DNA from 2 places in the Algoriphagus halophilus genome. Region 1 is predicted to be linked to the other one. Evidence: riboswitches for the same ligand, from Rfam matches in the RefSeq annotation. Region 1 holds a riboswitch; the other holds the start of a gene.

Region 1 (15,167 bases):
CACTAAAAATGCCGGGACCAGTAAAAGTGTGTTTTTCATAGGTGTCTGCTTTAGGTAGTTGGAATATAAATATAAATTGAGTGAAATTAATTCTTTCATGTTTTCGATGGATGGCATACTTACTTTGTTTTTGAGGTAGATTGGAAGGATTATGGCAATCATTTTTATGAATAATTTCTAAAACCCATGATATTTTTCAGAACTTAAGCTTTGTAGCCTAGCTTGAAAGTGTGGAAAACCTTTTTTGAAAATGAATAAACTGATTTTTGTATTTGATAATCAATTGGATAAGGAGGAGGTTTCTAAATGTTTGGAACTTTTTGAAACCCAGCCATCTAAAGAAATAAGCTTTCAAGACCTAGAAGTCAAGTCTATTGGTAAAGGAGAGATTTTGGTAGGGTTGATTTCGGACGCGCAACTTAAGGAACTTATTCCCCAGCTAAATCAAACGGATATCGCCTTAGCACTTCTTCCGCATCCTGAATTGATCCATGGGCAAAAAGGTTTTGGGATCAATAAAAACATGCAAGATGCTGTAACCGAAATTCAGGAGGCAGAAAATGTTGGTCCTATAGACCTGATGCAAGTCAATGATGAATTGGTATTGAATTCCTTGGTGATAGGGGAGTCCTTAAGCATTTTATATGGAGATAAATCCAATGGCTTTTTTGAAGGTCTTAGGAATAGGCTGAATCAATTCATTAAGCTTTTCAGAAGGGTGAAGCTTCAAGCAGTTCAAATTAAATTCCCAAATAAAGAGGAAAACAAAACTGTAGATACTGCTGCCATGGGAATCCTGGCAGTAGCAAATTGTCAAAGCAATGTGATTTTTAGGAGGATCGTAAGAGATTCAGGATTGAATGATCAATTGATCCATGTTCTGATTCTGGTTCCCAAAAGTTTGATCACTTTGATTCGCTTTGGACTACAAAATTTATTTTTCCCGATCAAAGGGAATCAGCTTCCAAGGTTTGTTGGGTATGCTGCCGCAGAAGAAGTACAGTTGACCACAGAAGAGGAAATCTCCTATGCGATTGATGGAGAAGAGAAGTCAGGAAAAGAGATCAGTGTCAAAGTCCTGGAAAATCCCGTTCGAATCCTTCTTGGAGCACAAGTGAGGGAGGAAGAAGCAGGGAATGGGCGAGAGGTACAAAATCTAGAAACCTTACCTGTGGGTAGTTTGAGGGATGAGTTGACTCGGGGGTATTTGCCATGGGTACGACATGCTACTTCGGATGAATTTAAAGAATTGTTCAAACTCCTAAGGGAAAACTCTCAAACTACCGGGAATTACCTGGTGTTGATGGTACTCTCCACCATGATTGCCACATTTGGTTTGTTTGGAAATTCATCTCCAGTGGTTATTGGGGCAATGATTTTAGCACCTTTGATGGCCCCCATTATTTCCTTGTCCATGGGGATGCTTCGTCAAGATGGATTGCTGATCAAGAATAGTTTGGTCACTATTTTTTGGGGAGTCTTGTTAGGTTTACTCTTTTCCATGATCATTACTTGGATGACGCCTTTACAAATTTTGAATGATCAAATTTTGGCCAGAATTCGACCCAATTTATTGGATTTAGGAGTTGCAGTAGCATCAGGAATGGCTGGTGCCTATGCCTACAGTAAAGAAGAAATCGCAAAAACATTGGCAGGAGTGGCTATTTCCGTGGCTTTGGTTCCTCCACTGGCTGTAGCAGGAATCGGCTTGGGGTGGGCAGATTGGAACGTGTTTTTTGGGGCCATGTTGCTATTGGGGACTAACTTGGCAGGAATTGTAGTTGCAGCTGCTCTGACATTTTTGACCTTGGGATTCAGCCCATTTCGTTTGGCCAAAAAAGGATTGGTAATTAGTTTGATCTTGTTGGCTGCTATAGCCACTCCATTGGCTTTGAGTTTTACAAAAATGGTCAATGAAAATCGAATCATCCAAGAATTAAGTGGACAGGAAATTCCTCATGGATTACTTCGAAATGTGAAAGTAATCAATATGCAGCCTTTGAGGTTATCTGTAACGATCCTGTCAGACCGGGAGTTGAAAGATGCTGATTTTACGGAAATCCGAGAGGAAATTGAAGATAAAATTGGGACTTCTATCGAATTGGAATTAACACTAGGGATCAGTATGGGGCAGATCAATGAAGGAGATAGAAGCAATACCATTTCAACGGATTAATCATATTGGAAAACCGGTTTTCCATTTTCACAGACCACTCGGGTAGGAGAAATGACATACATGCAATCCGAAGCCATATTGTTTTTTTGATTGTATTCAGCCTGGAGTTTGGTATAACGTTCAACCAGATCTAAAAACTCTTTTTCATTGATATCATTAGGATAGGCAATGTAGCCAGTCGGTCCACCACAAGGCTTACTTCCAATCGCAGTAAATTTCCAATTGGAGGAATTGGAACAAGTCTTTGATTCAGATAACTCCATGATTTTCTCATAAATCTCATCCATATCATTAAAGTCGACTTGTATGGGCTGTTCATCAGCTACCTGACAGCCTCCAAGGAAAATTAGAACAAGGATGATGAATGCTTTCATAGAAACATGATTTTAAAAACAGTAACGAAAATGTGAGGCCAACCGCTACATATTAAGCTTCAATTTCCAGCTGGCAACATATTTCGAATGGCTGCTATTTTCCAGCCTTTTCCAGTGTCGACCACGGTGAAACTACTCCACATTTTCCGGATGGACTCATCTGGGTTTTTGATTTCGTAGCGTGCATCTACAAGGGCAACCTCATCTCCGACAAATCGAATTCTCTCTACATGTAACGTCCTTGTTCCTGGGTTATTGGTCGAACTGGCCATCATTCCTTTAATGGCTTCGTTGATTCCAGTTCTCCATTCCCCCGAAGAAACCAATTGGTCGATTTCTTTGGTCAGGATTTTTTTGAGAAGTACAGTGTCTTTGGTCTCCCTAGATTTGGAGTAGGAATTGATCAGATTTAAAATTTCTTGTGATGTCGCTTTGGATTGAGGGTGGTTTTGTGAGAAAGCGTTGAAACTGAGGAGAATTAAAAAGAATAATAGGCTAATTCGGCACATAGAAATTTCGATTGAATTTAATCTAATCTACATTTTCTTCTGGAAATTAAAGGCTTTAGTGCAGTGAAATAGTTTGGTATAGATAAAAGATGATCATCTATTCAAGTTGGAAGGAGGGCAACAAGACGAAAAATAAATAGGTTTAAAATAACACAGACAAGTGAAATGAGTTGGTAGGTTCCCAAAATTCATTTTCAATCACTAGGAAAAATTTCACAATCGTGGGGATTGGGCGATCGGAGTAATAGCTATCCACTACCCATTTTGACTTTTCAATTGAGGTCAGGATTTTGTGGTCCAAATCATCATTGAATCCATCAATAATTCGAGCATCTGTCCAAAAATTTAATTGGTCTATCTCTATCTCATATATCCCAAAACCGGGTGTGTTTGGGTAAGGTTTTAATAAGCTGAAATTTTTAAAGAATTCATTTTTATAGGTTTCAATAAAGAAGCTAGAAGTGTAATTCAACTGGCTTTCTCTAACCTTTCTTAGGATTTCGATCTCCTTAGGTCTTTCTTTTAATTCGGAAAGCATAAAAGCCCGGGAGCACAAACCAAAAGAAGGGAGTTCGTCCTCAATAGAAGTTAAATACACCAACATCTCCTTTCCCTCTTTCAGGTAAACATGACACATTCCATCTGCTTTTTTAGGGTCTAGAATATAAAATTCAGAAAGACTCGAACCTTTAAAGTTCTCATACACCTGAAATTGAACCTTGAGAAGGGAGGGGTTTTCTTCAAAGGTAGAGATGTCCATTATTTTTCCTGAAACTACATGAGAAGATCTTCTGTATGCTTCATCAAATCTCACATTGGCACAATCGCAAGCAAATGATTTGGCGAGGCTTAAAAATAAGATGCTTGTAACTAACCATTTCATCATGCTCTAAAATAGCAAAAGCCACCCATTTCTGAGTGGCTTTAAGAATATTTAAGGATGGGCTATTTATTGATCCTCACCTCTAAGTTTGATGACAGCTCCTTCTAGGATTTCCCCAATTCTTATTTGACAAGCTAGTCTGGAGGTAGGATAGTATTCCGGTAAGTTTTCCAACTGATCTAATTCGATGTCGGTAGCTTCGCCTAATTCGTCTTTTCCTTCCAGTACTTCAATATGGCAGGTAGCACAAAGTGCCATGCCACCACAGGTTGCCAATACAGGATATTCTGATGCCTTTAGGATTTCCATAAGGCTAAAGCCCATATCGTCTGGAGCTTCTATTTCTTGACGGTTTCCGTCATGATCTTCTACTGTGAAATTAACCATGCTCGAAATTACAATTAAAATGTATTTACACCATTAACTGTGGTGTATTTGAAGCTCAATTTTTGATCTGGATATACATATTTGAAGGCAGAATGCATCATGATTGCTGCCTCGTGGAATCCGCAAAGGATCAATTTTAATTTTCCTGGGTAGGTATTGATATCCCCGATGGCATAGATTCTTTCCACTCCAGTAGAATAATCCCTGGTATCCACTTCGATTGCATTCTTATCAATGCTCAATCCCCAATCTGCTATTGGGCCTAACTTAGGACTCAATCCAAATAAAGGGATTAAATAATCAGCATCAATTTTGATTTCTTCTTTTGCTTTGGATTCAAGGGTCACAGAATTCAATACGCCATTTCCACCTACATTTTTTAAGTTGGCAGAAAGAATCAAATCAATTTTACCTTCATTGGCCAAGTCAAATACCTTCGCAGCGGAATCAGGAGCACCACGGAATGTTTCATTTCTATGTACCAAAGTCACTCTTTCGGCAACATTGGAAAGATAAATGGCCCAATCCAACGCAGAGTCTCCACCACCCGCAAGAACCACCTTTTTATTTCTGAAAGTTTCAGGGTTTTTCACCATGTAGGTAATTCCTTTTCCTTCAAATGTTTCCAAGTTCTCCAATGCTGGCTTTCTTGGTTCAAAACATCCTAAACCTCCTGCAATGATGATCACCTTTGCATGGACATGCGTTTTATCTGAAGTGGTTACTATGAAAGAACCATCTTCTTGCTTATCCAAATGATCTACTCTTTCACCCAAGGTAAAGGTTGGTTTGAAAGGCTTTGCTTGCTCCATCAAGTTATCCACCAATTCCTGAGCCTTTACTTCAGGATATCCTGGAATATCATAAATAGGTTTTTGAGGATAAATTTCAGAAAGCTGCCCGCCTACCTGAGGCAATGCATCGATCAGATGGCAACGCATTTTCAGCAAACCTGCTTCGAAAACTGCAAAAAGGCCAACTGGTCCGGCTCCTATGATACAAAGGTCTGTGTGAATCATGGTATATTGACTTTATGGGTAAACCCTAGATTGAAAGCTTTTGTTCGTATAAATATAATTAGTATAACAACTATTTATTCTTCTATCTCTTGACCGCCCAAGTTTTTATAGATGGTGTTCAATATTCTTTTAAACTCCTCAAAATCCGTTTCATGAAGATTTTCCCATGCTTTTTCTCGGATTTCAAGTATTTGAGGACGTAAAGCAGTGACTTTGGAAGCCCCTGCATCAGTTAAATGCAGCTGGAAACTTCTTCTGTCTTGAGGATGCGGGATTCGCTCCACATATCCTTTTTTACAAAGCAAGTCAATGATCCGAGTTAGAGTTGGGTGGTCTTTAAATACCAGTTGTGCCAACTCGGTTTGACTGAGCAATTGATTTTCAGAAAGATTTTTCAATACCAACCACTGGTCCACCGTCACATCAAAATCCCCTGATTTAAACTGTTGCTGCGCATATTGTTTCACCTTTCGCGCAGTGCGATCGAGGAGAAACGAATACTTTGCAAATTGCTCTTGTGTCATACAAATAATTAGTGTGACAAATATATGAATTTTCTGAATTGTTAAAACAATTCTCTATAAAAATTATAGGGTTTGTGATGTAAATGACAAAAGTATTAAATCTGAGGGATTTAAAAAGTTTTTTATGCCAATAAAAAAGACAAGAAATCTGAAAGGGATGAATACAGAATTCCTTTGTATTGAATTGAGAAAGGGAATTTTTCTACATAAATAGGTTCAGATACAGGAAGAATACCAGATTTGTCCAGCGCTTTTTCTACCCAGAAGCTACTAATTGGATCTCCCACAATCTTCCATTTTCTGGAGCCTATTTTTTTTTCAATTCTTCCTTTTTCTGGATCAAAATGAAATTTATCGCCAGGCAAAAGCTGGTTGATTTCTCCTGATAGCACCAATTCTTCTGGAATTCCTGAAATAAGAGGGAGACCACAGGTTAGCAACCAAAATTGGTCGGCAGTTTCCATGGCAATCTCCAAATCGTGGGTAACCACCAATATAGCTTTCTCCTGTTTTTGGCAGATTTCCCGAAGCAAATGCATGATTTCATACCGGTTGATCAGGTCCAAATGAGCGGTTGGTTCATCCAGGATCATGATTTGGCCATTTTGTGCCAAAGCTCTTGCGATCATGGCTTTCTGTCGCTGACCATCGCTGATTTCTGATAAACGTTCCTGTTCCAAATAACTGATTTTGGTATCTGCCAACGCTTTTTTGACCGCTTCTTGATCTTGCTTGGAAAGCTTTCCAGTCCATCCAGTGTGTGGAATCCTCCCTAAAGCTACCAATTGTCCCACAGTCATATTGCCCGGAGAAACAGGTTCTGTTAGCACTACTGAGAGGGTTCTAGCCAAGTTGGTACTTGAATACTCCTGAACGTTTTCCCCAAAAAGTTGGATGCTTCCCTTCCAGGGTAGAATTTCCCCTAAGATCGCTTTGACCAAAGTGGATTTTCCTACGCCATTGGGGCCTAATAAGCAGGTGAGTTGGCCCGAATAGAGTTCGAAGTTCAATCCTTTCAAAATTTCTTTTCTGAGCTCTCCTCTTTGGTATCCCAAACTAAGATTACTACCGATTACTGCCTTTTTCCTCATGCTCAGAATTCTTTACTGAAGTTTTTTCTCAATACCAAGCTGATGACGATCGGTGCACCGATTAAGGAGGTTACGGCATTGATGGGTAGGGTCTGGGCAGAGCCAGGTAATTGTCCAATCGCATCACAGATCAATAATAAAATACCGCCCATCAATGCAGAAGCAGGAAATAGGATTCGGTGATCTGCCGTTTTCCAAATCATTCTGGCTACATGAGGTACTGCAATGCCTATAAAAGCGATAGGTCCACAAAATGCGGTCACACTCCCAGCCAATAATCCTGTACTTAGAATCATCAACCAGCGAAGTTGGGTGGGGTTGATTCCCATGCTTTTGGCATAACTTTCTCCCAAGAGCATGGCATTAAAGGATTTAATTGAAATAATCATAGGGATCACTCCTAGCAAAATCACCAAGCCTAAGACCAAAATTTGATTCCATACCAACCCGCCCAGGCTACCCATGGACCATACTGTAAAGAGTTTCAAAGCCTCTGCACCTGAAAAGTAGGAAAGGACAGAGATGATCGCTGATACCGCAGAGCCAAACATCAGGCCTACAATCAATAGGGTCATGCTGTCTTTTATTCTCCAAGCAACCAAACTTACGATAACCAATACCAAGGCGGCTCCAAGAGTGCCGGCAACCACTGTTGCCCAAGGGCTGATCGCTGTTCCCAATCCTAATCCGAAAGCGGAACTTGCCAGAATCAAAATAGCAACCCCTAAACCTGCGCCTGAACTGATTCCTAAAACATAGGGGCCTGCCAGTGGGTTCCTAAAAAAAGTTTGCATTTGCAGTCCACTGATACTCAATCCAATTCCAGCTAAAATCGCAAGGATAGCCTTTGGCAACCTGTAGTGGAGAATAATCTGTTCATAAGATGCCTTCTCCCATTCACCGGTAAAAAAACCATGTATAATCTTAGAAACAGGAATGGTCACGGATCCTAAACTGACATTCATCAGAAAGCAGCAAACTAGAAAGGCAAAAGCCCCGAAAATAAATGTAACAGACCGGTTATTTTTCATGGAGTTGTTCATAAAAATACAACTCATAGTCAGGAAGTAACTTAGGATGAAGGATTTTAATCAAATCTTTTAAGATTAAATCAGGTCTCATATAACCCAATTCAAAATATTCCAACCCCCCTGTTTCGCCTCTTTTATGAGTGTAGGAATATACATTTCCTAACTTCCATGCTTCAAATGCCTTGTATCTCGGTTCAGCTTCCCCCATTGCTTGAATGGATGAGAAATCAGCAGAGCCAATCCAATAAGTACATTTCATGGCCTGATCCAATACAAATTCATAGTTAAGTTGTACACTACCAGTACCTTCTTGATCTTCAAAAACATACTTCCCCCCTGCGTTTTCAAGGATTTTTGCGCCCCAACTATCTCTTCCAGGTGCATACCAAATATCTTGGTACATTACTCCACTTAATACGGATGGTTTTGCTGATTCAGGGATGGATGTTGCAAGTTTTTCAGCTTCCAAGTAGGAATGTTCAACTTGCTCGAATTGAGCTTTTGCGGCCTCATATTTTCCGAGGAGGATTCCAGTAAATTTAATCCATTCAGCTCTTCCTAAGGGGTGTTGCTCCACATATTCACCATTGATGACTGCAGGAATACCAGCTGATTTCAGAATCTCCAAATAGCGAAGATCATCCCCAAGCGTGGAGATCATGATCCAATCTGGATCCGTGTCAATGATAAGTTCAGTATTGGCTGAGGCTCCAGCGCCTAAATCTGTGATTTCACCTTCCTTAATCCGGTCTCTTGTAATTGGTGACGAAATCAAGTTCAAGTTGGGGAAACCGATCAATTTTTTGGTTTCATTGAGCAGATCCAAATGTGGGATTTGCGTCGTAGAAGTAAGAATTACTTTTTGGATTGGAAGCTGAATAGTTGCATCAAAATCCCCAATAGGAGGTAACGCATTTTCTTCTAAAACCAGATAGGAAAAAGTTTCTTGAGCACCCGTCCAAGGCTTCAAAACTTTCACGATCCAAAATCCATCTCCTTGCTCCAAAGAGAATCCATTGGCATAAATAGGACTGATTTTTTTAGTTTCAATTTCTTGGATTTGTTCTTTCCTTTTGCAGGAAAAGACATTGAAAATCAGTAGGTTTAAAATGAAAATTTTAAAAATTTTATTCATTGGAGCTTGGTGCTATTCAAGTTCCAAAGTAAGTGTCAGATTTTTCTAGTTCCAAAAAAAAGAATTTCAGACTACTTTTTTTTGAATAGAAACCCCGCTATGTTTGCAGCCGAAATAGGTTCCTGAATTCGATGTCGGATTTTGGATTAAAAGGGAATCCGGTGAAATACCGGAGCTGTCCCCGCAACTGTAAGCCCACGTAGGAATTTTCCTACAAAGGATTTTGTCAACCCTCGCCATTGGTCTCAACTGTAAAGACTGAGAAGGCAGGCAAAATTGGGTAAGCCAGGAGACCTGCCATTTCGATGATTCTGTGCTTTCGGAGGAAAAGCAATGAAGGATGCACCAATTCCCGAAACAGGTATTCTGATTTGGGTAAGATTCATTACTTCTATTTTCTCTTCAAGCCCGAGTCGAAAGACATTCAGTTTATTTCGATCAGGCATGATTTTGTTTTTGTGGGTAGTTTCATTTTTCGGGGTACACCCGATCGTCCAGGATACAGTGGTATTGGCTGAAGTAGAAATCTATGCCCCTGCCATTGATCGATTTGCTCATGGACAAAAATTACAAAATTGGGATAAATCCCAACTTGAAACTTACCAAGGAAGATCCTTGGCCGATTTGCTTCAGGAACAATCACCCGTATTTGTGCGGCAATACGGAGCAGGGATGCTGGCATCTCCTTCTTTCAGGGGGACATCTGCAGGTCATACCGCCTTATTTTGGAATGGTCTACCCATCAATAGTCCATCCTTGGGGCAAAGTGATTTGTCTATTTTACCAGTTGCTGCTTTTGATCAGGTGAATTTGCAGTTTGGGAATGCCGGAGCACTGTTTGGGAATGAGGCCATCGGGGGGAGTTTGCATTTGCAGACTAAGCCCAAATTTTCGGATGGATTTCATGTTGGCTTAACCCAACAAATTGGAAGCTTTGGAACATTCAATTCGTATTTGGAAGGGGAGTATTCCAATTCCACGATCAGTTCGTCTACCCGAATCTATAGGGAGTTTTCAAAAAATAATTTTCCTTACAAAGACTTGGGGCAAATAGGAACTCCTGAGGTAAATCAGGATCATGCACAATTTGAACAAGTAGGATTGGTGCAGGATTTCGCCTGGAATGTCACCGAGAAATCACAACTCAAAGCTGCAGTTTGGTACAATCATACCGACAGGGAAATTCAAGCAGTGATGGGCTCCACGTCCCATGATCTTCAGGAGGATAAAAGTTTCAAAGCAGTTTTGGATTATTACAAGTTTGGCAATCAATCAGTTTGGAATTTTAAAACTGGTCTAGTGAAAGATGATTTGCTATTCAATGGAAGTCTGAGTCAAACCAGTCAATACTTTCTGGGAACAGATTGGGATGGGACATTGTCCGAAGTGTGGACAATTAAAGCAGGCGTTCGATTTACCTACATCCAAGCGGATTTGAGTTCCTACAGCACCAGTGACCAGAGAATAGAAGCCTATCAATCGGCTAATTACCAGTTCAATGACAGATTAAGCTTTTCACTGAACCTCCGTGAATTCGTATATCAAGATCAATTTGCCCCATTTACTCCTAACCTTGGAATGGACTGGGAACTATGGAAAAAGGAAAATCAACAACTCTTACTAAAGTCATCCATTGGTAAAGGCTTCAAGGTCCCTACACTCAATGATCGATTTTGGGAACCTGGCGGGAATCCTGATTTATTGCCCGAAGAAAGTTGGAACGGAGAAGTAGGCTTGGATTGGAGGCGAGAAGGAAATATAGCCTGGCGAAATGGCTTGACTTACTTTAGAATGAGTGTGGACAATTGGATTATCTGGTTACCACAAGGGGCTGTTTGGACACCTGAAAATATCAAGCATGTCAGCAACCAGGGAATAGAGTATTTGGGAGAAGTTTCCGGTGAAATATATGGCTGGAAATGGAAAGGAAGTTGGTCCTATAACTGGAACAGGGCCATTACTACTCAAGGAATTGGAGAGACTGACCCTGCTATCGGGAAGCAACTTCCTTATACACCAAGACACCAAGCGAACGCAAAGTTAACCTTATTGAAAAATGGATTCTCTGCTTTCTTGGGGACTTTTTATGTGGGGGAGAGAGCCATCACTGCGGATAATCCTCGACTGATGTCCTCTTACCAATTGTTCCATGCAGGTCTTGCTTTCCAAAATATCAAATGGAAAGAGATTTCAGTACCTATCAGCTTTCAAATCAATAATTTATTCAATACTGAGTACCAAGTGCTCTATCTCCGTGCCATGCCGGGAAGGTCTTTTCAATTTAATTTATCAATAAACTTATGAAGTTAAAATTCAACCAACTATTTGGAGCTTTTGCGCTCAGTTTGATTCTTTTTGCGTGTAATGATTCAGATCCCGAACAACCATTAGGGGCCTATGAACAAGGTATTTTAATTATGAATGAGGGGAATTTTGGGACAAATGACGGGGAAGTTTATCATTTGGATCCAAGTACAGAAACCTTGACACCTACTATTTTTGAAGCTGAAAATTTTAGGCCATTTGCAGGTTTGTTGGAAGATATGGTTCCTGCAAATGACAATTTGTATTTAGTAGCAAATACAGGGAAAGTAGAAATTGTTGATGCTGGAACTTTTAAAAGTGTCGGGGCAATAACAGGGGATTTAGACCAACCTCGTTCCCTGGCCGTGGTAGGGAGTAAGCTCTTTATTTCTGATTATGGTCCATATGATGCCTCGTATGCCACTCCAGATTCATATGTCGCGGTAGTGGATGGTTTAAATGGAGGAGTCGTTTCCAAAAAAATTGAAGTGTCCAATAAACCTGAGGACCTATTTGCCTATGGGAAGTATGTGTTTGTGGCAGGTTCCGAAGAAGGGAAAGTTGAAATTATTGATGCCGAAAAAGAAGAAGTGATCAAAACTTTGGAAGTGGATGGACATCCTGCACAGTTCTTTGAGGACAATGGCACCCTTTGGCTATATTCTACCGGTTCAGATGAGGTTTATTTCCAATCTTTTCATTTGGATAATTTGACTAAGGCCACCACTAATGCGCTTCCGGTTGCCAATGCCACAGGAAGAATTGCTTTTGGAAATGATCATGTGTTTTACCTGATTACCAGTACTGGATGGCCTGATTATGAGGACGGGGTATCCAGAGTTTCTGTATTGGGACCAGAATTGGATATAGATTGGATAACCGGATCTGGATTTTACGGGATAGGATTTGATCAAGTCAGAAATGAGCTTTATCTCTCCAATTCCAATGGTTTTCAAGGAAATGGTTCGGTAACTGTATACAATGAAGAAGGTACTGAAATCAGGACTTTTGAAGTAGGGAGAGGTCCTTCCGGATTTCTTTTTTATTAATACACTAAGTATATAAAAACAAAGGCAGTGATCAATTCACTGCCTTTGTTTTTTTTAGTTGAGCTTGTCACTCATTACATCCTCAAATTTCTCCAACATATGAATGTATTTATGTTGAATGTTATCCAAGAATTTATCTTGCGTATCAATGGCATATACAGGATTATACTGTATCCTATCTATCACAATATCAAGCCAGGCTTTCCCATCATCTATTAGATCTGCATGGAAGGCTTCGGCCGTCAAGTCTCTGGATCCGGAAAAGGGACCTTTCCCTTGTTTTTCAAAATATTTGGTCATGACTTTAAGGGCAAGTTCATGGGCCACTTCAAAATTAATGATCAACTCACGCGCTTGGAATTCAGTTAATCCGATTTTTCTGGCTCTTTGAATATAGGAGCGAAGGTCTTCCAAAGCTACTTGGTATTCCTCTAAGCATTGCTCGCAAGTTTGAGGTAAGGTCTTCATGGGCGTTACTTTTAATTAAGATACTAAATTTAGGAGATGCTCCCTAAGGCTTAAAGAGAATTTTAAATAATCTTTTTTGCCCTAGGTAATGCCCAATTACCTGATGGTATAGCTCTGCATAAAAGGTTGACCACTGGTAGCTACCCCTTCCAGCAAAAGTTTTCCACTATATTCTTCTAAAAACTTACCTACTATTTTTGGATCTCTGGCAGGTTCACGATTGATCTGAGTAATAATGAAGCCTTCGCGAAGTCCCAAATCCCTTAAGTAGCCCCTGGTCATTCCGGTCAATTTAATGCCATAATCTATTCCCATTTTATCTTTTTCAATGGTATTGACGGCTTCCAATTTAGCGCCTAGTAAGGCAGAGCTATAGTATTCTCTTTTGATAATGCCACTTCCACCTTCCAGGTTTTGGAGTGTTAACTGAACGGTTTCTGGAGATCCATTTCGGAAAAAAGTCACTGGTAATTTCTGCCCTGGGTAATAATAGGAAAGTGCTTCTTCAAAGCTACCCATCCCGGTGATTTCCTGATCTCCTAGTTGCGTAATCACATCGCTTCTTTGTAGTCCAGCTTCTTCTGCTGCTCCGTTTCTTACTACATGCGTGATGATCACACCATCCAAGGTTTTGATATTCATTTCCTCTGCAAGTTCCGGAGTGATTTCCACTGCTTCAATACCTGGAATTGCTTTTTGTACTTCCCCATATTGAATCAGATCATTAGATACTTTCATGGCAATATCTACTGGTACTGCAAAGCCGTATCCGGTATAGGACCCCGTTCTAGAGAGAATGGCTGTATTGATTCCTACGAGCTCGCCATTCACGTTGACCAAAGCTCCCCCTGAGTTACCGGGGTTAATAGGGGCATCAGTTTGTATAAAGCTTTCCAATGGAAAATCACCTCCCAAAATATTGATCTGACGTTCCTTCGCAGATACGATTCCGGCGGTAACGGTGGAGGTCAAATTGAACGGATTTCCTACAGCCAACACCCATTCCCCGATTTTCAGATCTCGGCTTTTTCCTCTTTTAATAGCAGGAAGTCCTTCTGCATCAATTTTTAAAACGGCGATGTCTGTATTTTTATCCGTACCGACCAGTCTGGCTTTATAAGTTTTCTTTTGATGGATCACTTCAATGGTTTCTGCTCGGTCTATGACATGGTTATTGGTAACTATGTATCCATCGTCAGAAATAATCACTCCTGAACCGGAGCTTACCTGTTGGGATGGTCCTGAGCCAAAGAAATAATCAAACATACTGTAACGTCTTGGATCTGTACCAGAGAAATTTTTGATAAAGACGACAGATTGAGTGCTATTTTCGGAAGCCTCTACAAATGATGTAGGAGGGGAGTCTGGTAGCGTCCGATTGGGTGAGTAATCGGAAGCAAAACTCATTTGTTCCATCTTTGGAGATGGGGTAGGTAGTACCTGATCTTTTGAATCTGAAAAACTTAGAGTGGTCCAAATTGCTGCACCAGCTAATCCAGAGAGAAAAGGTAAACCAATTGTTTTAATAAGACTTTTCATAGAATTTCATTTATCAAGTTGACGAGATGAAGAAAAATCAGTTAGCTGCCTTCACATATTTTAAGAAAAGGTGCGATAGTTGTAACGAAATCGAGCAAAAATCAGCCCATCCAATAAAAACTGACGATATGTACAAGGAAAAGTCTAGGCATCTTGTAATTTTGTCAGCTAATTGAGAAAACCTTCGATACGATCAGAAGGTTTATTGCTCAAAATCCCAAATTGAATGACAGAACAAAAGCGCGTAGCCATCTTAGGTAGTACCGGAAGTATCGGAACTCAAACTTTGGAGGTAATTCGCCAACATTCTTCAGACTTCCAAGTCGAAGTCCTTACCGCTCAAAATAATGCAGGTTTGTTGATCCAGCAGGCTTTGGAGTTTAATCCAAATGCCGTGGTGATTGGGAACGAAGCCCATTATGCGCAGGTAAGAGATGCATTAATTCCGAAGGATATTAAAGTATTTGCCGGCCAAAAAGCAATTGCGCAGGTGGTAGAAATGGAAACCATTGATATAGTTTTGACTGCTTTGGTAGGCTATTCTGGTTTGATACCTACGATCCATGCTATCAAGGCGGGGAAACAAATTGCCCTGGCCAATAAGGAAACCATGGTGGTTGCTGGAGAAATTATCACAGCTTTAGCGAAAGAATACCGGGTAAATATCTACCCTGTAGA
Region 2 (15,167 bases), on a different contig from region 1:
TGGATATGGTGAGGATAGGGATTGCAGGATATGGATTCTGGCCTACAAAGGAAACGTTTTATGCCAAACTCAATTCCTTACCTAAGGCAAACAAAAATCCACTAAAGAGACTGATCACTTGGAAAAGTACGGTCATGAGCATCAAATCAGTAAAAATGGGGGAGTTTGTGGGGTATGGGAATAGCTTTATGGCTTTACATAACATGAGGCTGGCGATTGTTCCTGTAGGTTATGGGCATGGCTATAGTCGATTGCTGAGTAATCAGGGGCAGGTGTTGATCGGTGGGCAATATTGTCAGGTGGTGGGAACTGTCATGATGAATGCCATCGCGCTAAACATTACCAAGCTGAAAAATATAGAAGTAGGGGATGAGGTAGTATTGATTGGTAAGCAAAAGAACAAAGAAATCACAGTTGCTTCTTTTTCAGAATCTACGCAGCAGGTCAATTATGAAATGCTCACCCGATTGCCCAAGGATATTCCAAGGAAGATTATTCCTTAGTAAAAAATCACGGTTTTGTTTTTGAAGGCCAATACCTTTCTATCTAAATGGTATTTAATCGCCTTGGAGAGCACCACTTTCTCCACGTCCTGTCCTATTTGCACTAAATCAGGGATGGTGTTATGATGTCTTACTCTTGCCACCTCCTGCTCGATGATCGGTCCGGCATCCAATTCCTCTGTCACATAGTGAGCAGTGGCACCAATGATTTTTACCCCACGTTCATAAGCAGCATGGTAAGGTTTAGCCCCCACAAAGGCAGGTAAAAAAGAGTGGTGAATATTTATGATTCTATTTGGGAATTTTGAGATGAAGGTGGCTGAAATAATCTGCATGTACCTGGCCAATACCACAAAGTCTATATCATGCTTTTTCATCAACTCCAATTGCTGCTTTTCGGCTTCCATTTTTGTATCCCGACTTACTGGAATATAATAATAAGGAATACCAAAAGCCTCTACGACGGATTTTAACTCCTGATGATTAGATACCACCAATGGGATATCCACTTCCAACTGACCCGCATGATGCCTGGCCAAAATATCAAAAAGGCAATGGGATAATTTGCTGACAAAAATGGCCATTTTTGGCCTTGGAAAATTGAAATGAACGTTGAAATCCATTTTGAATTTCTGTCCTACTTCCTCCTCAAATTTTTGGGCGATTTCATCTTTTTGAAGAGAAAAGGAATCCAATTCCCAAGCGGCTCGCATAAAAAACAAACTCAATTCCTCATCTACATGCTGATCAATCTCCAAAATATTTCCATGGTATGCATAAAGAAACCTCGACACTTCTGCGACGATTCCTTTCTGATCAGGGCATTGAATAAGAAGAATTGCTTTGTTCATCGGGGTAATTTAATCATTCCAGATTTTCCATGCAGCTTCTGCCTGTAATTCAAGCATATCCTGTCCGTTTTTTGCTCTCCCTCCAGCTTGAATGCAAGCCTTCATCAAACTCGTCTCAGCAGGATTATATACTAAATCATACACCAGGATCTCGGGGCCCATTTGTTCTAATGGAATAGCAGGTATTCCTTCCACTTTTGGATACGTTCCAAGTGGAGTACAATTGACGATTAAAGGATGCGATTTTAAAATCTTGGGATCATTTTCCAGGTCTTGGTAGCTAATGGACTGGGAATCCTTAGTTCTGGATACGGAAAGAAAATTGATTCCCAAATCTTTTAAAGCCTGTTTTACTGCTTTTGAGGCGCCACCAGTTCCTAAAACTAACGCATTTGGTCTTGCATCCCCAATCCATAATTCTAAGGAATGTTTAAACCCGATGTAATCCGTATTATAACCAGTAAGTGTTTGATCCTTTATTTTGATACAATTGACCGCACCGATTTCTTCACAAGCTGAATCCAGCTGATCTAAAAATGGAATGACCTGCTGTTTGTAAGGGATAGTTACTGCCATTCCCTCCAGGGTAGGGTTTTCTTCTAAAACAGCTTTAAAATCCTCAATCTTTGGGATTTCATACAAATCAAACTGGCATCCCTCAATTCCTTCTTTTTCAAATTTTGCAGTGAAATACTTTTTTGAAAATGAATGACCCAAAGGATATCCTATCAATCCGAATTTTCTCATGATTTATTCAAAATGCTTGCTAACCTTTCAATTCCTATCACCAAAGCTATTCCAAAAAGGAAAGCCAGAACAGCATACATTAGCTGTGGATCCTGGTCTACTTGGTTCAAGTATTCCCCAGGCCATAGATTTTCCGTCAAAAATGGTTTTTCTTCCCCGCTAGAAGAAGTTCTGTATGCTGTCACATTCTTCCAAGGCCAAAGCTTATTCATGGAACCCAACATAAAGCCGGAGAGCAATCCGATTGTTACGGCATAATATCTCTTTAATAACCAGGAGATCACTCTACTAAAAGATAAAATCCCTACCAAACAGCCAAAGGCAAATACTCCTAGGGTTACTACATCGCGTTCAGAAACGGCATTTAAGATGGTCTCATATTTTCCTAAGATCAGCAGCAGAAAACTCCCACTGATTCCAGGTAAAATCATTGCACATATGGCAATAGAACCAGAAATAAAGGTAAACCAAATGGAGTCCGGAGAACTGACCGGAGGCAATTCTGTCACAAAATAGGCGATTATGGTACCGAGAATAATGGCCAAAACCACTCCAAAATGCCAGCGGTTGATCCCTTTCAGAATGACAAAAGCACTGATCAAGATCAATCCACAGAAAAAGGACCAAAGCGGCACCGGATGCTCATCCATCAAATAGGTAATGATTTTGGAGAGCGTAAAAATACTGGTCAATATTCCCAAAAACAGGCTTAATAAAAAAGTGCCATTGACGGCCTTATAAAAAGGCTTGAAATGAAACGATAGCAATAATTTCAAATTCTTCGTATTGAATGAGTTTATGCTATCCAGCAACTTGCTGTAGATACCCGTAATCAATGCGATGGAACCTCCGGAAACACCGGGTACGATATCTGCGGCACCCATCGCCATTCCTTTCAGGTAATTCAGGAAATATTTTTTGATTAGATCCATAGGTAAAAATAAAGGCTGACCGGAAGCAATACCGATCAGCCTCTAATGGTTTTGATCCACTTATAATTTAATTTCTCCTATAAAATGATCGAAGGTATCCCCACGCAACCCAAGACGGATTGTTTCTAATGGAATCACTTCAGTGGGGCTGATATTTCCAAGGTTAACATTGGTACCTAACAATTTGATAAACCAAACTTGTTGTGCTTTGATTGGAGCTTCCCAGATAATTCTTTCTTCTGGAATTTGAGTTAAAATCTCCTCTACCAACCCTTGTCTAACTTCACCGGAATCCCTGAACAAACCAACATTTCCTCCTTCTCTTGCTTCACCGATTACCTTCCAAGCACCTGCATCCAGTTCAGTCTGCATTTGTTCAATCCACTTATAGGGTGGAATGATCTTGGCGGCATCTTTCGAACCAACTTCTGATAATACCGTCACATCCTTAGCTAGCGTGGAAATGTATTCACATTTTCTATCGTGGTTTAAAGAGATAGACCCATCGGAAACCTCACAATATTCCAATCCATATTTATCCAACACTCTTCGGTAATCATCGAATTGATCCCTGACGATAAATGCTTCAAACAGAGTTCCTCCTAAATAAACCGGAATTCCTGCTTCTCGATAAACAGCAATCTTTTCAGAAAGATTTTTAGTCACATAGGAAGTTGCCCATCCTAGTTTGACGATGTCAACAAAATCGGAACAGCTATCGACAAAATCCTCTGTTGCTCTAAGGCTCAGACCTTTGTCCATGGCCATAGTAAATCCCGAGGTACGTGGCTTTTCAGTCCGTACAGGGATGTTCTTCAGCTCATAATTCATTGGCTAGGTTTTAATATGTTAAGTCTCAGGATTTTCTTCCCGATACTGGGCGATGATCTTGGACATAGCCTTTTGCTTTTCCAGCTCTGGCATTAATTCGTACAAGACCACGTGCCTATCGTAGGCCAAAGTTAATGCATTTTCCAAATATGAAAACGCTTCTTTGTAATTGGCTAGTTTGATTTGAAAAACAACCATACGATAATACAGCTCCGCTTCCTCAGGAAGTTCGTCAATTCCTTCACTGATCACGTCCACGGCTTCTTCAAATCTATTTTGATCAAAATAGATCAACGATAGGTTAATATAAGTCTCTAAAATACCGGGTTCCAGGTTGATAGCTTCTTCATAAGCCTCTGAACTGGCTTGTAAATTACCCAAGTTAAACTCTGCATCAGCCAGACCCACCCAGTAATTTGGACTTTGTTTATTCAAATTGAGCGCTTTCTTGAAGTAGTGAATCGCTTCAAAAAATTTCTCTTTTTTTAACATACACATGCCCAATCCAAACCAGGCATCGTCATACTCTTCATCCAACTTCGCTGCTTTTTTGAAATATTTAAAGGCCCCTTCAATATTTCCCAACTTTTCATAAGCAGCACCCATGTAGCAACAATTCTCCGCATTGGCACCTTCACAATTGATGGTATTTTGATAGGCTTCCAAAGCAAGTTCATATTGCTCTGTATTCATTAAGGCATTACCCAAATTGAAATAAGCCGAGGCAAAAGAATCATCGATAATGATGGCATAATCATAGGCTTTGATTGCTTCCTCAAATCTTCCGAGCCTGTTGTAAACCACACCTAAATTATACCAAGCTCCTGCACTATAGGGATCCTGATCAATAAACTCTTGGTAGAACTGAAGAATCTCATCAAAAGATCCTTCCTCTTCCGTGATCATTGCCAACTGGAAAAGTGCATCTTCATGATTGATTCGGTGCTTCACCGCTTCCTTGAAATAGTAAGATGCTTTTTTATTGTCACTGGTCGCTCTGTACAGATTTCCCAGCGAATAATAGACCTCTGCCTTATCTTCTGCCAAGGGCAGAAAATTTTCCAATAATTCAATACCGTATTGGGGGCTTCCTGCCAAAATATGCGCATTGGCTAAGGCTAAAAGGATATCCTCATTGTTAGGAGAAATATTGTTGATATTCTCTAATATGCTCAAGCCTTCTTCCAATTCATCATTGAATATCAAGCATTGCGCTTTTAACAATTTTATCTCTACTGAATAGGGGAATTTTTCCAAAGAGAACTCACTAGCCCTCAAGGCTTTAAGGAACTTTTGCTGATCAAAATAATATCGGATAATATCCTCTAATTCCTCCTCTTCAAAATACAATTCTAAATTGGATTTCAGGGAATTTTCAAACCGCTCTACCAGCTTTTTATCATTTTCCCACTCGTGATCGTGATCTCCTGTCATTAAGATGAGTTAAGTTTATTTAAGATACCAAATAAATTGTTCTCTCAAAATCTCAATTTGTTAATTTTTGTGTCAAAATCTAGAAATAATTCCTAAAACATTTCGACCATCTAAGAAGCAAACGATCGCTTCAAAAAATAAGTTTATTTCGCCCACAAAAAGGTCTCCTCGATCGGAGTATATTTAAAATGAAGGAGCTTTTCTATTTTATCATTTTTGAAGGTGATGTCCTGCTGGGAAATCATTGCCGTTTGTTTATTCAGTGGGTTTTTACTCAAGCGTAACATTCGGGCTATGCCCAGGAAGAACAAGCCTAATTTCAATAAAGAATTAGAAACCGGTTTAGTTGGGACCTTTTTACCAAATGCTTTCGCCATCTTTTCGAAAAACTCCCGGTATTTAATGGTCTCTTTGTTGAGAATAAACCGATCTCCCCAACAAGCCTTTTCATAAAGTTCCCTCATGATTTTCGAAGCATCTCTAACGTCCAGATAATTTATACTACCCACAGGATAGTAGCTCGAATTTCCTAAAACATGAGCATAAATAGAGGTACTGCTTCTCTCATCACTTATTTTCCCTAAAAGGATAGAAGGATTTACCACAATCAATTCCAGCCCTTCCTGCTCTCCTCTCCAAGCTTCTAACTCCCCAAGGTATTTGGAGGTACCATATTTAGTATTTAGAGGTGAATCCACCCACTTATGCTCCTCATCAATTACGCTTAATTCTGGATTTCTACCCAATGCAGACACAGAGCTTACGTGAATTAGTTTCTTAACACCCGCATTCAACATGCAATTCACCAAATTGGAAGTGCCTCGAACATTTACTTCAAACAGTTCTTCCTCATCCCCTGGAAGAAAAGAGACCATTCCTGCACAGTGAATTACCAGGTCCATCTCTTGAATTGCATCATCAATGGATCCCACATCTGAAATAGTGCCTTCATGCCAATGAATTGGAAAATTAACCCCATCCAATAATCGGGTAGAAGAGTTCTTTCTTTTGAAACCATGTATTTCTCCCAAAGAGGCAAACTCTTTGGCTACATAGCTTCCTAAAAGACCTGTGATTCCAGTGATAAAAATTTTCACTTGTATAGATTATAGACTTGAATTGAGAATTTCTATTTCCTTGATCTTTTGATAGGACTTTGACCTTGTCAAGGTCTCCAACATGTCTAGGTACCTTGGGTTATGGCAATCAGTCCCAAAAAATTTAACCAAGTTTCGCTCTAATAGCATTTCAGCAAAATCTTTTACTTGCTTGGAATAAAACCCAGTTAAAGAAAGAAGGTTTACTTGAAAACTGATTTGTCTATCTACCAAGTCTTCCAGAAGCTTTTTATCTGAAATTAAATATTGATATCTCTCAGGGTGGGCAAAAATAGGTTTGTACCCCGCCATTTCTAATTGAAAGAAAGTTTCCAGAAGCATTTGAGGCTTATTGATGAATCCTGTTTCCACCAATATATGATTGGGGCCAAAGGTTAGTAATTCCTCTCCGGATTTTACCTTTTCCAGGAATATCTCATCCATGTAATATTCAGCCGCAGCCTCAATTTCGATCTCTATCCCCTCATTTTTTACTGCTCTACGAACATCCTGAAGGCCCATGTTTATAATTTCTGGGGTATTCCGGTAGTATTCGGACATGATATGGGGCGTGGTGATGATCTTCCTGAGTCCAAAATCTGATAAGCGTTTGATCAGCCCCAAGGACTCCTCCATGGATTTAGAGCCATCATCAATCCCAGGAATCAGGTGGGAATGCATATCCACCTGCATCCAACTCAGGTCCAAATCTTCAAATACTACTTCCTTTTTTTTGAATAAATCAAAAATTCCCATTACAATCCTCCTTCGCTAGTTACTTTGAATTCCTCTAAACTTTGCCACTTTGTATCTTTCTCAGAAATAATCGGATCATTCACCATCCAATCAATCTGAAGACTTGGGTCATTCCATAGAATACCCCCTTCACTTTCCTTATCGTAATAATTGGAACACTTATAAACAAAAATCGCATCTTCCAATACTGAAAATCCATGTGCAAATCCTCTTGGAACATACAAAAGATTATGCTTTTCAGTGTCCATAATAGTAGAATAATAGGACCCGAATGTTTCGGAATCCTTCCTCAAATCCACGACCACATCCAAGACCTTCCCTTGAATTACCCTAACTAGTTTTGCTTGTGCAAATGGTTCCCGTTGGAAGTGTAATCCTCTTACTGTTCCTTTCTGTGAATAAGACTGATTATCCTGTACCCAAGTTTCAAAAACATGCTCTTTCTCTAACCAGTCTGCCCTGAATGATTCAAAGAAATAACCTCTTTGATCATTAAAAACCTTAGGAAATATTTCTAAGACACCAGGTAAACTGGTTTTACAAATCTCAGCCATGGGTGATGTACGTATACGGCAATTAATTAAATGGTAAAATAACCAAGCCAATACGGAGTATCCTAATCAATTCTAAGGAAATATCCCGAACTTTGCAGAATAATAAGAAGCATACAGCATAATTCTAAGTTTAGAGGAGAGAATTTGATAAAATGAAACTTAATCTACCTCAAATGCTTTTTAGTAGCATATAACAGAATCTCATGGGTAAATTTTCAAGAAAACTTCAAAAATTACACGATACCGCTCCAAAAGTGGATACAGCTGTATTGGTAACGATCATCCGACAAGGGGAGACAGAGCGGGAAACTGAAGAGCATTTGGATGAATTGGCATTTCTTACAGAAACCTTGGGAGCCAAAACAGTTTATCGCTTTACCCAAAAAATGGATAAGCCTGATATCCGCACATTTATAGGGTCAGGAAAACTGGAAGAAATACAATCATACGTAGAGCATTTTGAAGTGGACATGGTCATATTCGACGACGATCTTTCCCCTTCCCAAATGCGGAATTTGGAAAATGAGCTGAAAGTAAAAATCTATGATCGCTCCTTATTAATCCTCGATATATTTCTAAACAGAGCCCAAACAGCCCAAGCAAAGACCCAGGTTGAGCTGGCTCGTTTCCAATACTTACTTCCTCGTTTGACCAGAATGTGGACGCACTTGGAGCGTCAAAGAGGGGGAACCAGTACTCGTGGTGGTGCGGGTGAGAAAGAGATTGAAACAGATAAAAGAGACATTCGGAATAAAATCACCCTGCTGAAATCAAAACTCAGAGATATTGAAAAGCAAGGGATTACCCAACGAAAAGGTAGAAAAGGCATTGTAAGGGTTGCTTTGGTAGGATATACCAACGTGGGAAAAAGTACCTTGATGAACCTGATAACCAAAACTGATATTCTTGCAGAAAACAAGCTTTTTGCGACCGTGGACTCCACCGTCAGAAAAGTGGTTTTGGATAATATTCCATTCCTTTTATCAGATACGGTAGGTTTTATCCGAAAACTGCCTACTCACTTGATTGAGTCCTTCAAGTCTACCTTGGATGAAATCCGGGAGGCTGATTTATTGGTCCACGTAGTCGATATTTCTCATCCCAATTTTGAAGATCATATCAATGTTGTGACTGAAACTCTAAGAGAAATCAATGCTGGTGACAAGCCTATCCTGTTGGTGTTCAACAAAATTGATTTGGTAGAAACCATGCCCGATGAGGAAGGCATCATGAATATGAGTGAACTGGAATTGGAAGAAGCCAATTACTTGGATTTTCCTTCTTTGTCTGATGCCTATGAGAAAAAAACCGGTATCAAGCCTGTATTTATGGCCGCTACCTCTGGACTTCATGTGGAGGAATTCCGAGAATCTTTGGTTGCTGAGGTGAAGAAAGCCCATCGAAAAATTTACCCACATTACCTTGAAAATGAAATAGTGGACTGGGAAATGAAAGAAACCGATAATTCCTCTCAATGATGAATTACGATGGCAAATCTTTTCGCCCCATCAGCAATACAGAGAACGGGGAAACTTCTGAAGAAACCATTTTTCACTACAAGCAAGAAGGAAAAATTCTTTCCTGTGACTATTCTGGTGGAAAAATTATAAAAGGACATTTGATCGGGATTGTAAACGATGCCGGAGAAATTGATATGCGGTATCATCAGATCAATTCGCAAGGAGAACTGATGACAGGAGTCTGTACATCTGTTCCTGAGCTTCTGGAAAATGGAAAAATCCGCCTTCACGAAACCTGGCAATGGACTTCGGGAGACAGATCAAAAGGAAATTCAATTTTAGAGGAGATATAAAAAGGGCAAGTAATTTACTTGCCCTTTAATACTAAGAAACAGATTCAATCATAGCTTCTCTTAAATCCTTTGCCGCACCGACCATTTCAGTCAAGGCCTTTTTGGTTTCTTCCCAATGGCGGGTTTTTAATCCACAATCGGGATTTACCCATAAATTAGACACCGGAATTACCTCTTTGGCTTTTTCCATTAAATCCACCATTTCAGCCCTACTCGGTACTCTTGGCGAATGGATATCATAAACTCCTGGACCGATTTCGTTGGGATAATTAAATTGACCAAATGCATCTAACAGCTCCATTTGAGATCTAGAACACTCAATAGTAATCACATCGGCATCCATGTCCGCAATATTCTGGATGATATCATTGAACTCAGAATAACACATATGGGTATGAATCTGCGTTTCATCTTTAACTCCGCTAGCAGAGATTCTAAAAGCTCGAACAGCCCAATTTAAATATTCTTGCCAATCAGATTTACGAAGGGGAAGCCCCTCACGAATTGCGGGCTCATCTATTTGAATCACTTTGATCCCAGCTTTTTCCAAATCCACGACCTCATCCCGTATGGCCAATGCAATTTGGGTACATGTTTGGGATCTTGGCTGATCATTTCTGACAAAGCTCCATTGTAATATAGTTACTGGCCCCGTCAACATGCCCTTTACAAGCTTATCGGTAAGAGATTGGGCAAAAGCTGACCAGCGGACAGTCATTGCCGCAGGTCTGTGAACATCTCCATAAATGATCGGAGGTTTCACACAACGGCTACCATAACTTTGAACCCACCCATTTTTGGTAAAGGCAAAACCGGCTAACTGTTCACCAAAATATTCCACCATGTCATTTCGCTCAAATTCTCCATGAACCAATACATCCATCCCGATCGATTCCTGCCATACGATAGACTCCCGGGTTTCATCCTCCAAGAGTCTTTCATAATCCTCTCGGCTAAGATCTCCTTTTTTAAATCTCGCTCTCCAGGATCGGACCTCCTTGGTCTGAGGAAAAGATCCTATCGTGGTAGTGGGAAAAAGAGGAAGGTCTAAAGCTTTTTTCTGTATTCCCTGACGGATAGAAAAGGGGCTTTGGCGTTGATCATCCCTTGAGTTGATCGCTTTGACCCTACTTTTCACTTGTTCGTTGTGGATCAAAGTGGAAGTCTTTCTATTCTCAATAGCGCGCTGATTTTGCCCTAATTGTTCGAGTGCTTCCAAGGAGGGATCTTTCTCAGCCAGCTTTTTCAGGCATACTACTTCTTCGATTTTTTGCTTCGCAAACGCCAACCATTCTTTAATCTGGGGTGCAAGAGATTTTTCATTGGTTTCCAATGCTAAATCACAAGGTGAATGAATCAGAGAGCAAGAAGGAGCAACCCACACTCGATCTGAACCAATTTGATCCACCGCCTTTTGGATATAAAAAAGTGACTTCTGAAAATCATTCATCCAAATATTCCTACCATCTATGAGGCCTAAAGAAAGGTGCTTTTGCCCTCCGAGTTTTCCAGAATCCAAGATGTCGTGTAGCTGGGAAGGACATCTCACTAAGTCTAAATGAAGCGTATGAACTGGAAGTGAAAGTGCAGTTTCCAGATTTTCCCCAAAACAGTCAAAGTAATTGGCCAAAATGATTTTTAGGGAAGGAAAAACTTTTTTTATTTCTGAATAAGCAAAGTGAAGAGCTTTCTTCTCTTTCGCACCCAATTCGATCGCTAAAAATGGTTCATCAAATTGAACCCATTCTACATGGTTTGCATCCAACTTTTTTAGTATTTCCAGATACACTGGAAGAAGATTTTTGATTAAATCTATCCGATCAAATCCGGACTCTTTTTCTTTACCCAACAATAAATAAGAAACAGGACCTATCAATACCGGCTTGGTGGAAATTCCAGTATGTTTAGCTTCGTTATATTCCTGAATTGCCTTTGTAGAAAACAACTTGAACTGTTGGTCTTTTCTAAATTCGGGAACGATGTAATGATAATTGGTATCAAACCACTTGGTCATTTCCATAGCAGTGATATCCAACCCATTTTGTTGATACCCTCTGGCCATGGCAAAATACAAGTCCAGTTCATTATTCCCTTTTTGTAAAATCACCTCATGGTAACGATCTGGAATCGCTCCCACCATCAATGACATATCCAATACCTGATCGTAAAAGGAAAAATCATTGGAAGGAATCAAATCAATTCCTACCTCCTGCTGAAGTTTCCAGTTTTGTTTTCGGATGGACTCGCCGACACTTTGTAATTCATGTAACGTGATTTTGCCTGACCAATAAGACTCGCAGGCTTTTTTGAGTTCTCGGTTGCTACCAATTCGCGGGTAGCCAAGATTGTGCGTTTGCATCTCTTTTAACTTTTAATTTGAATAATGAGTTAAAAGCTCTTGTACTGAACCTCACAACACTTTGAAATTGAATGTTTTATCAAGAAGAATGCAGATTTTTCCTAAGGCATAGCCTATCTGGTCTGGAATGGACAGACAAATAGTTAAGCTCAGAAATAATGCATCAAACCCGACAAAAAGCTTCAAATCGCGAAAGCATTGTCTCTCCTACCTTCAGGTAGGTCGGAATAGGCAGGTCTCCTGACTTGTAACGGATTTCATCGTCCTTCCCGCCTCGATGGGGATCAAAACAGTGGACATGCAAGGATGAACTCCTTTGGTATGTTACTTACAGTTGCGCGACAGTTCGTGATTTTCACACGATTCCCTTTTCACCTCGATTTTCATCGAAGACCGCTTCCGGTTGATAAAGTATAGAACTAATTCAACTGTGAAAGTAATGAATTTTATCCAGGTATAACTAATCCCATTGTTTTTGATACTTGCTGAATTCCCAGTCTAGAAAAAAGAATTATACATCACTTGAAGTACCTATTCAATTATTGATCACAAAGATGTAATTTAAATCCAAACTTCAACTTCATGGCACTTCTAACAGACATCCTAATTGGCTTAATTGCAGCACTGCATCTCTATTTCTTATACTTCGAAATGTTCGCTTGGGATACCATTGGCCGCAAGACCTTTAAACAAATACCCCCCGAAGTATTCCCTAAAACCAAAGTATTAGCTGCTAACCAGGGTTTGTACAATGGATTTTTGGTAGCAGGGCTCATTTGGTCTTTATTGATTGAAGATCATCATTGGTCATTTTATATCGCAATTTTCTTCTTGAGCTGTGTGTTAATAGCGGGAATTTATGGAGCCTTGACTGCGAGCAAAAAAATCTTTTGGATTCAGGGTTTTCCTGCTTTGATCGCGTTGATTTTAATTCATTTAAAATGGTAAACTAACACTGAATAATTGAATACAAAAAAACCTTCGAGATCCTAAAGACTTCAAAGGTTTCAGTTCTAATTATATGAATAAAAGCTTATAAATCATCCTCTTCGAAATCGTCTGGATCCCCAGGCCCCATATCAAACATGGAGCTGAATAGGTCCTTGAATTTCAATCCGGTATCCAGCATTTTTTTACTCAATTGAGAATATTCTGCCAGTCCATGTAGGGCAAATTCCATAAAGAATTCCTTCTCTTTTTCCGGCAAATTTTTCACCATTCCAGTGACCACTTCTTCCAATCCCGGAACAGATTGTAATGCAGTCTTGTAATCCTTGTCGGATTGAGAAGCCAAAATATCCAGTTCATTTCCCTCTCCAAACCAAGCTAGTGGAATGACATATGGGTTTCCTTCTTTGGACTTTTTCTTTTGTTCTGGAGAAGGAAAGTAATTCACAAACTGCGAACGGATTGCTTTTCCAATCAAGCTATATGCTACAATTCCAGCACCTTCCTGTTCTCCTTCATACACCAACTCCACTTTACCTGTAATGGCTGGTATTACTCCTATCAAATCGGCAATTCGAACCATGGTATTGGATTCCCCATTCATATACATTCTCCTTTCCGCTGCTGAAATCAGATTTTCATAAGCAGAAATAGTCAATCGGGCAGAAACACCACTTTTCTCATCCACGTATTCTGAAGCTCTTGCTTCGATGGCAATTTGCTCAATCAAATCTTTCATCAATTCCGGCACCAAAATGTTTTCTACTGGCTTCCCTTTCAGATTCGCTTCTTGAGAAGTGATTCTTCTACCTATTTCAATAGACTTCGGATAATGGGTAATGATCTGACTTTCAATCCTGTCTTTTAAAGGAGTGACAATACTTCCTCGGTTGGTATAGTCCTCGGGATTTGCGGTAAAGACAAACTGGATATCCAAAGGCAATCTCAATTTGAAACCACGAATTTGAATGTCACCTTCCTGTAAAATATTGAACAAGGCTACCTGAATTCTTGCCTGTAAATCCGGTAATTCATTGATCACAAAAATGGAGCGATGGGAGCGAGGCACCAACCCATAATGAATGACACGTTCATCATTGTAGCTCAATTTCATAGTTGCTGCTTTGATGGGATCTACATCTCCAATCAAATCTGCCACCGACACATCGGGTGTAGCCAATTTCTCGGTATATCGATCATCTCGATGCCACCAAGCAACAGGTGTATCTTCACCCTTTTCTTCAATTTTCTCTTTTGCATAGGTACTCAAGGGTGCCATTGGATCATCATTCAATTCTGAACCAAAAACCACCGGAACATATTCATCCAATAGTTGAGTCATAATTCTGGCAATCCTAGTTTTCGCCTGTCCACGAAGACCCAATAAATTGATGTTGTGCCTGGATAAAATGGCGCGTTCTATATCTGGAATCACCGTATCCTCATATCCCCAGATTCCTTCAAAAACATTTTCTTTGGCTTTGATTTTTTGAATCAGATTGTCACGAAGTTCTTCTTTAATGGATTTGGGTTGGTATCCGGCCGCCTTAAGCTGACCTAATGTTTTTATTTGCTTGAGTTCTTTTCCAGTCAATTTTTGGTATTCCATGGTGATTAAAAGCGTTTGGTTCGGTTTCTTCTATAATCTTCAAAAATCAGGTCGCCCAGTCCTTTCAGACTGCTGTAATAGGCATTCCCGTTGTTTACTTTGGTAAATTCTTTGACAAATTCCTTCAGATATGGATCAGAAGCAATCATAAAGGTGGTTACTGGGATTTTTAGTTTCCTGCATTGAGCAGCCAATTTCAGCGTCTCACTAAGAATCTTACTGTCTATCCCAAAAGCGTTTTTATAGTATTTAATCCCCACTTTTAAACAGGTAGGCTTCCCATCGGTAATCATGAAAATCTGCTTGTTAGGGTTTTTTCTTCTTCGCAAGAGGTCCATGGCTAGCTCCAACCCTGCAACGGTATTGGTATGGTAAGGGCCCACTTGTAGATAAGGCAAATCCTTGATTTCTATTTGCCAGGCATCATTTCCAAAGACGATGATATCCAAAGTGTCTTTTGGATAACGGGTTTTGATCAATTCGGCCAATGCCATGGCGACTTTTTTGGCAGGAGTGATTCGGTCTTCTCCATATAAAATCATGGAATGGGAAATATCAATCATCAACACGGTCGAAGTTTGAGAACGGTATTCGTTTTCTACCACTTCCAAATCATCTTCTGTAAGCAGATAATCTCCTCCAAATCCGTGATTGGCCTGTGCATTTCTCAATGAATCGGTCAAGGCAATCTGATCCAAATTATCTCCGAATTCATAAGCTCGCCGATCAGTGC

What was found. Region 1 has a riboswitch for cobalamin ahead of BUR11_RS01015 (TonB-dependent receptor). Riboswitches for the same ligand answer to the same signal wherever they lie in the genome.
Region 2: another riboswitch for cobalamin. It lies ahead of metE (5-methyltetrahydropteroyltriglutamate--homocysteine S-methyltransferase); the one in region 1 lies ahead of BUR11_RS01015 (TonB-dependent receptor).

What each region holds. Positions count from the first base shown of each region.
Region 1 is NZ_FSRC01000001.1:206,541-221,707, forward strand. Features, by position in the region: gene BUR11_RS00960 (M20/M25/M40 family metallo-hydrolase) at 1-162, opposite strand, end outside; gene BUR11_RS00965 (TIGR00341 family protein) at 251-2,176, shown strand; gene BUR11_RS00970 (hypothetical protein) at 2,173-2,550, opposite strand; gene BUR11_RS00975 (YybH family protein) at 2,610-3,059, opposite strand; gene BUR11_RS00980 (hypothetical protein) at 3,202-3,945, opposite strand; gene BUR11_RS00985 (2Fe-2S iron-sulfur cluster-binding protein) at 4,009-4,329, opposite strand; gene BUR11_RS00990 (NAD(P)/FAD-dependent oxidoreductase) at 4,344-5,348, opposite strand; gene BUR11_RS00995 (MarR family winged helix-turn-helix transcriptional regulator) at 5,423-5,872, opposite strand; gene BUR11_RS01000 (ABC transporter ATP-binding protein) at 5,995-6,963, opposite strand; gene BUR11_RS01005 (iron ABC transporter permease) at 6,966-7,994, opposite strand; gene BUR11_RS01010 (ABC transporter substrate-binding protein) at 7,984-9,129, opposite strand; cobalamin riboswitch at 9,228-9,445, shown strand; gene BUR11_RS01015 (TonB-dependent receptor) at 9,463-11,433, shown strand; gene BUR11_RS01020 (YncE family protein) at 11,430-12,482, shown strand; gene BUR11_RS01025 (nucleotidyltransferase substrate binding protein) at 12,537-12,950, opposite strand; gene BUR11_RS01030 (S1C family serine protease) at 13,047-14,489, opposite strand; gene BUR11_RS01035 (1-deoxy-D-xylulose-5-phosphate reductoisomerase) at 14,716-15,167, shown strand, end outside.
Region 2 is NZ_FSRC01000002.1:982,674-997,840, reverse strand. Features, by position in the region: gene alr (alanine racemase) at 1-503, shown strand, start outside; gene purU (formyltetrahydrofolate deformylase) at 500-1,354, opposite strand; gene BUR11_RS16170 (shikimate dehydrogenase family protein) at 1,364-2,101, opposite strand; gene BUR11_RS16165 (DUF368 domain-containing protein) at 2,098-3,033, opposite strand; gene BUR11_RS16160 (phosphosulfolactate synthase) at 3,094-3,864, opposite strand; gene BUR11_RS16155 (tetratricopeptide repeat protein) at 3,883-5,298, opposite strand; gene BUR11_RS16150 (NAD-dependent epimerase/dehydratase family protein) at 5,442-6,395, opposite strand; gene BUR11_RS16145 (tyrosine-protein phosphatase) at 6,405-7,151, opposite strand; gene rfbC (dTDP-4-dehydrorhamnose 3,5-epimerase) at 7,151-7,705, opposite strand; gene hflX (GTPase HflX) at 7,909-9,183, shown strand; gene BUR11_RS16130 (n-acetylglutamate synthase) at 9,183-9,518, shown strand; gene metE (5-methyltetrahydropteroyltriglutamate--homocysteine S-methyltransferase) at 9,550-11,877, opposite strand; cobalamin riboswitch at 12,091-12,290, opposite strand; gene BUR11_RS16120 (DUF1304 domain-containing protein) at 12,460-12,825, shown strand; gene BUR11_RS16115 (P-loop NTPase family protein) at 12,911-14,434, opposite strand; gene BUR11_RS16110 (vWA domain-containing protein) at 14,440-15,167, opposite strand, start outside.